DNA from 2 places in the Dietzia sp. DQ12-76 genome. Region 1 is predicted to be linked to the other one. Evidence: riboswitches for the same ligand, from Rfam matches in the RefSeq annotation. Region 1 holds a riboswitch; the other holds the start of a gene.
The links. A riboswitch is a leader RNA that binds a small molecule or an ion and turns the genes downstream of it on or off. The one in region 1 is predicted to bind cobalamin.
Positions count from the first base shown of each region.

Region 2: it holds a riboswitch for cobalamin, as region 1 does, so the genes downstream of both, G6019_RS02030 (hypothetical protein) here and G6019_RS01815 (energy-coupling factor ABC transporter permease) in region 1, are expected to answer to the same signal.

Region 1 covers NZ_JAALDV010000034.1:8,229-13,265, reverse strand. The annotation lists partial or broken gene G6019_RS01830 (energy-coupling factor ABC transporter ATP-binding protein) at 1-249, opposite strand, end outside; gene G6019_RS01825 (CbiQ family ECF transporter T component) at 246-974, opposite strand; gene G6019_RS01820 (energy-coupling factor ABC transporter substrate-binding protein) at 990-1,352, opposite strand; gene G6019_RS01815 (energy-coupling factor ABC transporter permease) at 1,349-2,089, opposite strand; cobalamin riboswitch at 2,126-2,338, opposite strand; gene G6019_RS01810 (P-II family nitrogen regulator) at 2,359-2,649, opposite strand; gene G6019_RS01805 (sodium-dependent bicarbonate transport family permease) at 2,664-3,683, opposite strand; gene G6019_RS01800 (helix-turn-helix transcriptional regulator) at 3,989-4,291, shown strand; gene G6019_RS01795 (3' terminal RNA ribose 2'-O-methyltransferase Hen1) at 4,337-5,037, shown strand, end outside.
Region 2 covers NZ_JAALDV010000037.1:3,659-8,695, reverse strand. The annotation lists gene G6019_RS02040 (ABC transporter ATP-binding protein) at 1-642, opposite strand, end outside; gene G6019_RS02035 (FecCD family ABC transporter permease) at 639-1,751, opposite strand; gene G6019_RS02030 (hypothetical protein) at 1,748-2,557, opposite strand; cobalamin riboswitch at 2,598-2,793, opposite strand; gene G6019_RS02025 (undecaprenyl-diphosphate phosphatase) at 2,932-3,858, opposite strand; gene G6019_RS02020 (HNH endonuclease) at 3,995-4,606, opposite strand; gene G6019_RS02015 (globin) at 4,821-5,037, shown strand, end outside.

The DNA.
Region 1 (5,037 bases):
GGTGCGGTCGGCGCGGCGGTCACGGACCCGCTCCCCGTCCAGCTCCAGCTCCCCGGCATCGAGGCGGTTCAGGCCCACGAGCAGCCGCATCAGCGTCGTCTTGCCGCTGCCGTTACCACCGAGCAGCGCCAACCTCGCCCCGGCGGGGATCGTCAGGTCGGCGCCGTCGAGCACGGTGTGGGTGTGGTCTCCGAGGGCGTCGAGACGCCGGTAGGAGAAACGGGCGCCGCGCAGCGCGAGGACGGTCACGTGAGGACCCCCAGTATCGAGACGGACGCGAGAACCAGACAGATGACGAGCACGCGGGTGGCCGAGATCGGGTCCGTCTCGGCGAGCACCGCGGTCTCGCCGCGCTCGGCGCGCATGGACATGGCGTCGTCGATCGCCCGTGCCCGCCTGACGGACAGGACGAAGACCGAGGCGAACTGCGTCCCGACAGAGGTGATCGCGGCCCGGGCGGTGCGGTGTCCGAGCCTGAGATCGTGGGACTGCCGCAGCGTGCGGGCGGCGTCGATGAGCAGCCCCATGAGACGGTAGGTGGTGTCGACGACGTGAGCCAGCGGGGCGGGCAGTCCGGCCCGCCGGCCAGCGGCCAGGAGGTCGGCGACGGGCGTGGTGCACGCCAGGGTGATGGTGGCGGCCGTCGCGGCGATCGCCCTGGTCACGGTCCGCAAGGCGGTGTCGACCCCGGCCGGATCCACCACGAGGCGCCACTCCGTCAGGTCTAGGAAGAGCGGACCGGTTCCCAGGACCAGGAACGCGACGGGCGCGAGCAACGCCGCGACATAGATCCTGGCGGGGACGCGGGCCAGCACCAGTGCGCAGAAGCAGCAGACGGCCAGGATCGCCACGTGACCCACTGGTGGCGGCACCAGCAGTGCCGCCACCAGCAGACCGCCGAAGAGCAGCAGCTTCTCGACTACCGGGAGGTCCGACCAGCGGTTGTGGGACGCCGCGAGCTCGAGTGGGTTCACCTGGCGCCCGGTCTGTCAGTGTCCGGTCGAACCCGTGGCCGCCGCCGACGGGGTCGCCCCGCCCGGCACGCTCTCCCGACGCTGCCTGCTGCGTGTCCGCAGGACGCCGAGCCCGTAACCCACGATCCCGCCGCCGATCCCGGCCTGGAGGGCGAACACCCCCGATTCGACCTCCCCCGGCAGCTCGGGCAGAAGCGGCTCGAACCACGGCTCGTAGTCAGGAGAGACCTCGCTGATGGCCCCTTCGGCCTGCCCGTCCGCACCCTCGAACTCACCGCCCGCCCCGGCGCCGTAGACCAGGGACAGCACCGTGATCGCGAACGCGACGGCGACCAGTCCCACCAACACCCACACGCTGACGTGCTTCCTCCCGCTCATCGCACCGTCTCCGTGGCCTCGACCCGATCGGTACGATCCCCGGGATCCGCGACGGTTCCCGCGTCGGCGAGTCGCGCCCTCCGGAAGAAGCCCACCAGGTCGAGCTCGCGGGAGGCGATGCGCAGGAGCACGCTGACGATCACCACGACGATCAGAGCCTCGACGATCGCCAGCGGGATCTGGGTGATCGCGAAGACGGCGAGGAACTCGGCCATCGAGTACCACAGGCCGTGCTCGACGCTCGGGAACGCCAGTGCGAGCTGGGCACTGGTGACGAGATACGTCACCAGGTCGGCGAGGAACGCGGCGACGAAGACCGCGCCGAGCAGTGGTACCGCGACCCGTCGACACAGGACGAAGGCGCCGTAGGCGACCCACGGCCCGGCGACCCCCATGGAGAACACGTTCGCGCCGAGGGTGGTGACGCCCCCGTGCGCGAGCAGCAGCGCCTGGAAGATCAGGACGACGGTGGCGACGAAGGCCATGACCGGGGGCCGGAAGATGATCGTCCCCAGGCCGGTGCCGGTGGGGTGCGAGCTGGACCCCGTCACCGACGGGAGCTTGACGGCCGACATGACGAACGTGAACGCCCCGGCCACGCCGAGCAGGACGCCCGCCTCCGGAGTCCGGCGGACCGTCCTGATGACCTCGCGCGCGCCGTGGATCACGAACGGTGCCGCGACCGCCGTCCATGCCAGGGCGTGCACGGAGGGGAGGAAACCCTCTGCGATATGCATTTGTCTGAGACCTTTCTGCCCGTCACCTCGCGGGCACTCGTGGTGGCAGCCACGGCCGGTCTCCTGGCTCACGGGTTCTCCCGGTCCACCCCAGAAGGGATACACCGGATCGCCGCCGGTCCGCCTTCCCACCCACACGACGCGTGCGAGCAGTGGCACAGAGGACCTGCGACATCAATCCGTTCACAGTGGCGAGGGCCGCCCCGGTCTCACACCGGGTTCCCGAGCACCGCAGCTGAGCAGATCCTAGCCCCCTCCCGGGCGCCGGCTCAGTACCGCACCGACTGGGCGTCCGAGACCAGACACATGCCACCGACGGACTTCAGAAGGGGGCGCAGCGACCGGAGGACCTCGTCGATCCGGTCGGGGTCGACCGCCACGAGCACGAAGGTGTTGTCGAAGGTGGAGAAGGGGTCCCCCCCGCGCTCACCGTGCTGGCCCCGCCCGTAGATCCCCGGGATCACGGTGCGATGGGTCAGGCCCAGCGAATCCAACGCGCCGAGGAACCTCCCGGCGACCCCGGATTCCACCACCAGTTCGATCCGTTTGACGTCTCTCATGGGATCTCCTCGCCTCAGGCGCCCAGGTGCTGGGCGACGGTGTAGTAGAGCGGAATGCCGAGGACGATGTTGAACGGGAACGTCACGGCAAGGGCCATTGTGAAGTACCGGGACGGCCGCGCTTCGGGGATCGCGTAGCGCACCACGGCCGGGACGACGATGTAGGACCCGCTCGCCGCGAGCACGGCGAGCATGGTCAGGTCGCCGACCGGGAGCCCGGCCAGTGCACCCAGGGCCAGCGCCATCGACGCTCCGATCAGGGGCATCACGATGCCGAACCCGATCAGGAACGGGCCCACGTCGCGGACCTCGCGGAGTTGACGGGCGACGAGCAGGCCCATCTCGAGCAGGAAGAAGGCCAGCAGGCCCTTGAACATGTCGTTGACGAACGGGGACATGGACTCGCCGGCGTCGGCCCCCACCATGGTGCCGATCACGAGCGACCCGATCAGCAGCAGGTGCGCGCCGTCGGTGAACGCCTCGTGCAGGATCGCCCGCATCGACAGGGGTGCCCCCGACGCGGGACCGGGGGCTCCGGCCCCCGCGTCGCCCGCCATCTGAGCTGAGCGTTGACGTGACCGGGCCCAGGTGGCGAGAAGCACCGCCATGATGATCGCGGGCGATTCCATCAGCACCAGGGCGACCGTCATGTACCCGCCGGGTTCCTCGCCACGGGCGGTCACGAACTGCGTCGCGGCGATGAACGTCACCGCGCTGACCGACCCGTAGGTGGCGGCGATGGCGGCCGCATCGAACTCGTTCACTCTGCGCCGCAGGACCAGGAAGCCCAGCGCAGGGATCACCAGGGCCAGGAGCAGAGCGATGCCGATCACCGCCGCGGCGCGGCCGGTCAGACCGGTCTCGCGGAGAGCCTGGCCGCCCTTGAACCCGATCGCCATCAGCAGGTAGAGCGACAGGAACTTGGTGACGGGGGCCGGTATCTCCAGATTGGAGCGCACCGCGGCGACGAACAGCCCCAGGAAGAAGAACAGGATCGGCGGGTCCGTGAGGCTGCCGAGAATGCTGAGGTCCACTGCGTGTCTCCTGATCAGTCCGGAGCCCGGTCGCCGCGACGCGGGACGACCGGAACCCCGTGGTGGCGCGCGATCCGCTGCCCCGACGTGGTAACAGGACGAACAATACACGATTTCTATTGCCTGTTTTATGATGGGCTAAATCTGTGTCGTGTGTCACGCGCACCTCTCCCCCAAGGGCCGAGCCTCTCCCGCACCGCGAAGGGACGCCCCCGTGCCGTGCCCACATGCGTACAGGGATTCGCGTAAGGCAACATGGCACTCGGAAGTCGTCGGTGACGGCCGGATGTAGACGGGGTGACGCAGTGGCGGAGTGGACGTTTCTCACCAACCACGCCCACGTCCTGCTGTGCATCGCGCAGGATTCCGAGACGCGACTGCGCGACATCGCCGACGCGGTCGGGATCACCGAGCGGGCCACCCAGCGGATCGTGGCCGAGCTGGAGGAGGCCGGGTACCTCCAGCGCATCCGGGACGGGCGCCGTAACCGCTACAGCCTGAACCGGGACCTGCCGCTGCGCCATCCGCTCGAGCGGGACCACATGGTGGGGGAGATCCTCAGTGTGCTGGGAGCCCCACGGACGCACGCGGCCCACGGGGACGAATGACGCCGCGTCGCGGCGCCGGTTCGGCGGCTCGGGCAGACTGGCCGGATGTTGCTGACGATCACCGCCCGCCGCTCCGAGGCGCTCCCCACGCCGGGTGATCTGGGTTTCCTGCTGCACAAGCACCCCGACAAGGTGCAATCCTTCGGCGTGTACGCGGGCACGGCGCACGTGTTCTACCCCGAGGTCAGCACGGAGTCGTGCACTGCCGCGGTGCTGCTGGAAGTCGAGGCGGTCGCTCTGGTCCGCGGACGATCCGGGCGCGCGGACGCCTTCGCACTGGGTCACTACGTCAACGACCGCCCGTACGTGGCGTCCTCGCTGCTGGCGGTGGCGATGGGAAAGGTGTTCCGGTCAGCGCTCAACGGACAGTGTGTCGGCTACGAGGACCTGGTCGAGGCTCCCCTGGATCTGACGATCTCTCTGCCGACGGTGCCCGGTGAACCCGACCTGGTGCGCCGGTTGTTCGCGCCACTGGGATGGGACATCCAGGCCGAGTCGATCGCGTTCGACGCCACCCGCCCCCAGTGGGGCGCGGCGCCGCTGGTGGGTCTGACGCTGACCGGGTCCGTGCGCCTGACGGACGCCCTCAGTCACCTGTATGTCCTGCTCCCCGTCCTTGATGCGGCCAAGCACTACTGGGTGGGCCAGGACGAGGTCGACAAGCTGTTGCGTGCCGGTGACCGGTGGTTGCCCGGGCACCCGGAGCGGGATCTGGTGACGCACCGCTACCTGGCCGGCCAGCGGGA
Region 2 (5,037 bases), on a different contig from region 1:
GACGACGGCGACCGCATCGAAGTACCGCAGGACCAGGTCGAGGTCGTGGATGGCGGCCACGACGGTGGAACGCAGCGTCTCGAGCGCGTCCATCAATCGCAGCCGCCAGGCGGCGTCGAGGTGGTTGGTGGGTTCGTCGAGCATGAGCATCGGGGTGCGCTGGGCCAGAGTCCGCGCGAGCACCACCCGGTGGCGTTCACCGCCGGAGAGTCTCGTACAGGACTGGTCGCCACGCCCGGCCAGGCCCACCGTCCGCAGCGCCTGCTCGACGATGTCCTGCTCGCCTTCCTCCCCCAACGCCCATGGCGTGCGATGCGGAGTCCGTCCGAGGGCCACGGCCTCCGACAGGGTGAGTTCAGCCGAGGGCGCCTCCTCCTGACCCTGAACCGCGATCAGCCGTGCCCGCTGCCGGGACCGCATCCTGTGCACGTCGACCCCGTCCACGGTCACCGAACCCGAGACCGGGGCGTCCAGACCCGCCAGCACCCTGAGCAGTGTCGATTTTCCCGCGCCGTTCGGACCGACCAGCGCGAGCCGCGATCCGGACGGCACCTCGAGATGAACGCCGGAGACGACGATCCGCCTGCCCCTCGCACAGGACAAGTCGTCCGCGACCAGGCGCACGGCGCCCGCCCCCGTCACGAGGCGCTCCCGAACGTGTAGGCGCGGCGTCCCATGAGCAGCAGGAAGATCGGCGCACCGATGATCCCTGTGACGATTCCGAGCGGCATCTCCTGGGGGGCGGCGATCACCCGGGATACTACGTCCACCCACACCAGGAACAGTGCTCCCCCAGCCGCAGCGACGGGCAGCATCGCGCGATGCGTGGCACCCACGACGAGGCGGGCGGCGTGGGGGATGATCAAACCCACGAATCCGACGCCCCCGGCCACGGCCACGAGAACCCCCACCAGCAGGCCCTGCGCGACGAACAGCCCGATCCGGAGCGCGCGCACCGGCACCCCGAGCGAGGCCGCCGTGTCGGACCCGGTCGCGTACGCGTCGAGCCACGAGTGCAGGAGCAGCCCGCTCACCAGAGCCACCGCGACGACTCCGGCCGCGAGGGGCACCTTGGACCACGTCGCCCCGGCGACGCTGCCGAGCATCCAGTGCATGACCGTCTCGGCCGCCCGCGAGTCTGTGGCCACGAAGACCATGAACGACGACACCGCGGTGAACGCCGCCGACAACACGACTCCGGCGAGAATCAGCCGCAGCGCGGTGAGCCCACCCGTGGCGCTCGCGACCGCATAGACGAGCACGGTCGCTCCCAACGCGCCGAGCAACGCCCCCCCGGACAGCGCCCACACGCCGAGACCGCCGAAGACGCCGAGCGTGATCACCGCGGTGGCACCCACCGCGGCCCCCGCCGATACCCCGAGGAGGTACGGGTCGGCCAGGGGATTGCGTACGAGGGTCTGCATCGCAGCTCCGGCGAGCGCGAGACCCGCACCCACCACCGCGGCGAGCACCGACCGGGGAAGCCGCAGGTCGAGGATGATGATGGAGTGCGCACGCTCGGCCTCGCCGCCGGTGATCGCCGCCCATACCGTCCGCCACACGTCGCCGACCGGGATGTGCTCGGCACCGAAGGCGACCGAGCTGACCACGCTGATGGCCGTCAGGGCGGTGAGCACGATCGCCAGTGGGACAGGCGGGAGCCTGCGGGCTGTACGGAACGAGGCCGAGCCCGCGTCGGTGACAGGCCGCGACCGACGGCTCGGACGAACGCCCACCCCGAGGCCCGTCATCGGGTGCTCTTCCCTGGGACGCCTCCACGGTCCCGCCGCAACTGTTGCTCTTGCCGGTGCCGTTGCCGCGAACGCCGCTGCGCCTCGGGGACCCGGGGACACGAGTCACACTCGGACCTCTGCGCTCCCAACCGGATGAGACAGCACGAATGCCGGTCGTGCACCAACGCGGGCGTGCCACCCAAGCGGATCATCGTCACCAGCGGTCGATCGGAGAACGCGCCGGTGACGACGTCGGCGTCCGTCTCGACCGCGCGTCGCCGTGGACCCCCCACGGTCCGGTATGCGGCCCCGAATGCGCCAGCGCACGAGGCCGCGATTCCCCCGAGAGCGGCCCTGCGTGTGACGGTGCCGGCGTCCACGCACGCATCCACCAGGGGATCGACGTGACTCCGGATGCTGTCGACCAGTGCGCCGGGGTCCTGCTCGCGACCGAGAACCGGAGTGTCGGGCAGCGACACCTGGAGTGTCGCGCCGGCGCGGTCGATCAGTGCCCACCAGCGGCCCTGGCCCGGATGCAGGAGTGTCCCGTCCGCACACCACGCCGCCACCATGAGGCCGAGAGCCCGGCCGGCGTAGTGCTGGAGCGAGCACAGTAGCCCGGGCGCCGCGTGCGGGGTCCCCAGACTGTGGGAGTATCGCCGACCGAGCTCCTGCCATGTCGCGGGTTCGCAGAGCTCGGTGACGCTCCGCCAGTCCGGGTCGCCGGGGTCGGGTCGAGATCGATGAGGGACGGGCGATGCCTCGAGCGCCCGCTCGGCCAGGGCGCTGATCCCCATGCCGACGGGCCCATACGTGGAGTACACGGGTGGCCTTGTCTCTTCGGAACCTGTGCGCGAGGTTCGCTCGGATGTCGCGGAACCGACAGGTATTCGGACTCGGGATCAGCCCTCCCCGACGCCTTCCCGGAACGAATTCCAGTGGCATCCTGTCGGTTCGGTACCCCACACCGCTGCGCGCCAGTCCCGGAATCTCACCGGGTTCCCTGGCATCCGATCGTCCCCGTCAAGGGAAGCCGGATGCGGTCGGTTCCACTGTGGACGATAACAGACGGGCTGGTCAGGACGCCCGGGGGCCGCGCGATCACGGGTCTGGGGTCGAGCGGCCCGGGTGCTGCCGTGGGGTGCTGCCCTGCGCGTGGGCTCCCCACGGACTTGACCCCCGGCAGTCGCACCGGAGCTCACTGGTGGTGAAGGGCGACCTGATCCTGATCGAGCGGCAGTTGATCCACCGGCGGGGCGTCACCGAAGTCCGGCTGGGTGACCAGGACGAACAGCGCCAGGGCCACCACGTACACCGCGAAGACCCGGAAATGCCCGCGATAGAGCAGCCGTAGCACCAACCACAGCGCTCCCGCACCGACGACGGCGGCCACCACGAATCCCAGCACGTAGTCCTGCCACCCGAGCGAGAGCCCGCCGTCGAAGGCGGCGGGATCGAGCAGGCTCAGCGACTGCACGCCGGTGGCGGCGAGGATGGTGGGTATGGCGACGAAGAAGCTGAACTGCGCTGCCAGTGGCCGGTGCATGCCCAGCGCCAGGGCCGCGGCGATGGTCAGCCCTGACCGGCTCAGGCCGGGGAAGAGCGCCGCCGCCTGGGCGACACCGATCACCACGGCGACCAGCACTGTCATCTGGGTGGCCCCGCGCCAGGTCGTCTTGACCGAGTCCGACCACCAGAGCACGACGCCGGTGATCAGCAGCATCAGCGCCACAGCCCACGGCGTGACGAAGACGTCGGTGCCGTAGGCGCGGATGACCAGCCCCAGGACCCCGGTGATCGCCGTGGTCAGCAGGCCCAGCAGCGCGAGCCGCAGATGGATCAGGTGACGCAGCGTGCGCCTGCGACGCCACAGCCCCAGTTCGCGCCAGATGCCGTTGAGCAGGCGCGTGAGCGGTCGCCACATCACCACGACGACGGAGACCATCGTGCCGAGGTGCACCACCAGGTTGTAGAGGATCATCTCCGGGGTGTCCGGCGCGGGCAGAGGCGACCCCTCGGCCGCCAGCCATTGCTGCGCCAGCACCAGGTGGCTGGACGAGCTCACCGGGATGAACATGAAGAGTCCCTGGATCGCTCCCAGGAGGACCGATTCCCACAGACTCATCGAGCGTGGTGCTCCGCCGTCGTTCCGACCGACCGGGCCCCGTTGGGCGCATTATCGGCAGTGGGCGGAGAAACAGGCATACCTCACACCGTAACCACCTCGGCGGTCGTGCCCGCGGACACGTGCCGGATGGCCCTCAGGCGGCGTCGAGGTACAGGTAGTCCTCCCAGTACGGGCCGATCTCGCGCAGTTGGGACACGAGCCGCCACGTCCGGCCCCTCGGTGCCACCAGCGGAACCCGGAGCTCCCATCCCAGCTCGGAGAGGAGCTTGTCCGCTTTGCGGTGGTTGCAGGGCGCGCAGGAGGCCACACAGTTCTCCCATTCGTGTGCGCCCCCGCGGCTGCGCGGGATCACGTGGTCGATGGTGGTCGCGCGCGCGTTGCAATACCCGCACCGGTGGGAGTCGCGGTGCATCAGGGCGGCCCGCGTCATGGGCACCTGCGCACGGTACGGGATGCGGACGTACTCGCGGAGCATGATCACCGAGGGCACGCGGACGGCCGTGTCGACCGATCGGACCAGGATCTCGTCCGGGTGGTCATGGACCACCACCGCTTTGCCGCCGAGCAGCATCACCACGGCGCGACGAGCGGGAAGGGCTGTGAGGGCCTCGTAACCGGCATTGAGCAGGAGGACCCGCGGCGCGGCGGTCAGCGGGACGTGCGGGTCGGGGACGCGTTCGAGTCGAACGGGGGCTCGTGACCCCGGTTGTCGGTACTCCGAATTCTCGCGCACGGCTGTGCCCATGGTCGGTCTCCACTCATCTGCCCGTGCCCAGTCCACCATCAGCGACCGGGTCCGTAGTGAACCTCGCCTGCAACGATGATGCACCCTCGATGAACACTTCGTGTGCTATCGCCGCGCACAGGTCAGCCGCCTCGCCCGCGTCGCCCCCGGCGACCGGGGCCGACGGGTGGTGGGATCGGTCCCCCTGGCGGATCCCACGGGCATGATGGGGGGCATGAGCGGCACTACCTTCTACGACGAGATCGGCGGCGCGGAGACCTTCCGGGCGCTGGTCCACGAGTTCTACCTGCGGGTCGCGGACGACCCGGTGCTGCGGCCGCTGTATCCGGAGGAGGACCTGGGTCCGGCCGAGGACCGCATGCGGATGTTCCTGGAGCAGTACTGGGGCGGCCCCACCACCTACTCCGAGCAGCGCGGCCACCCCCGACTCC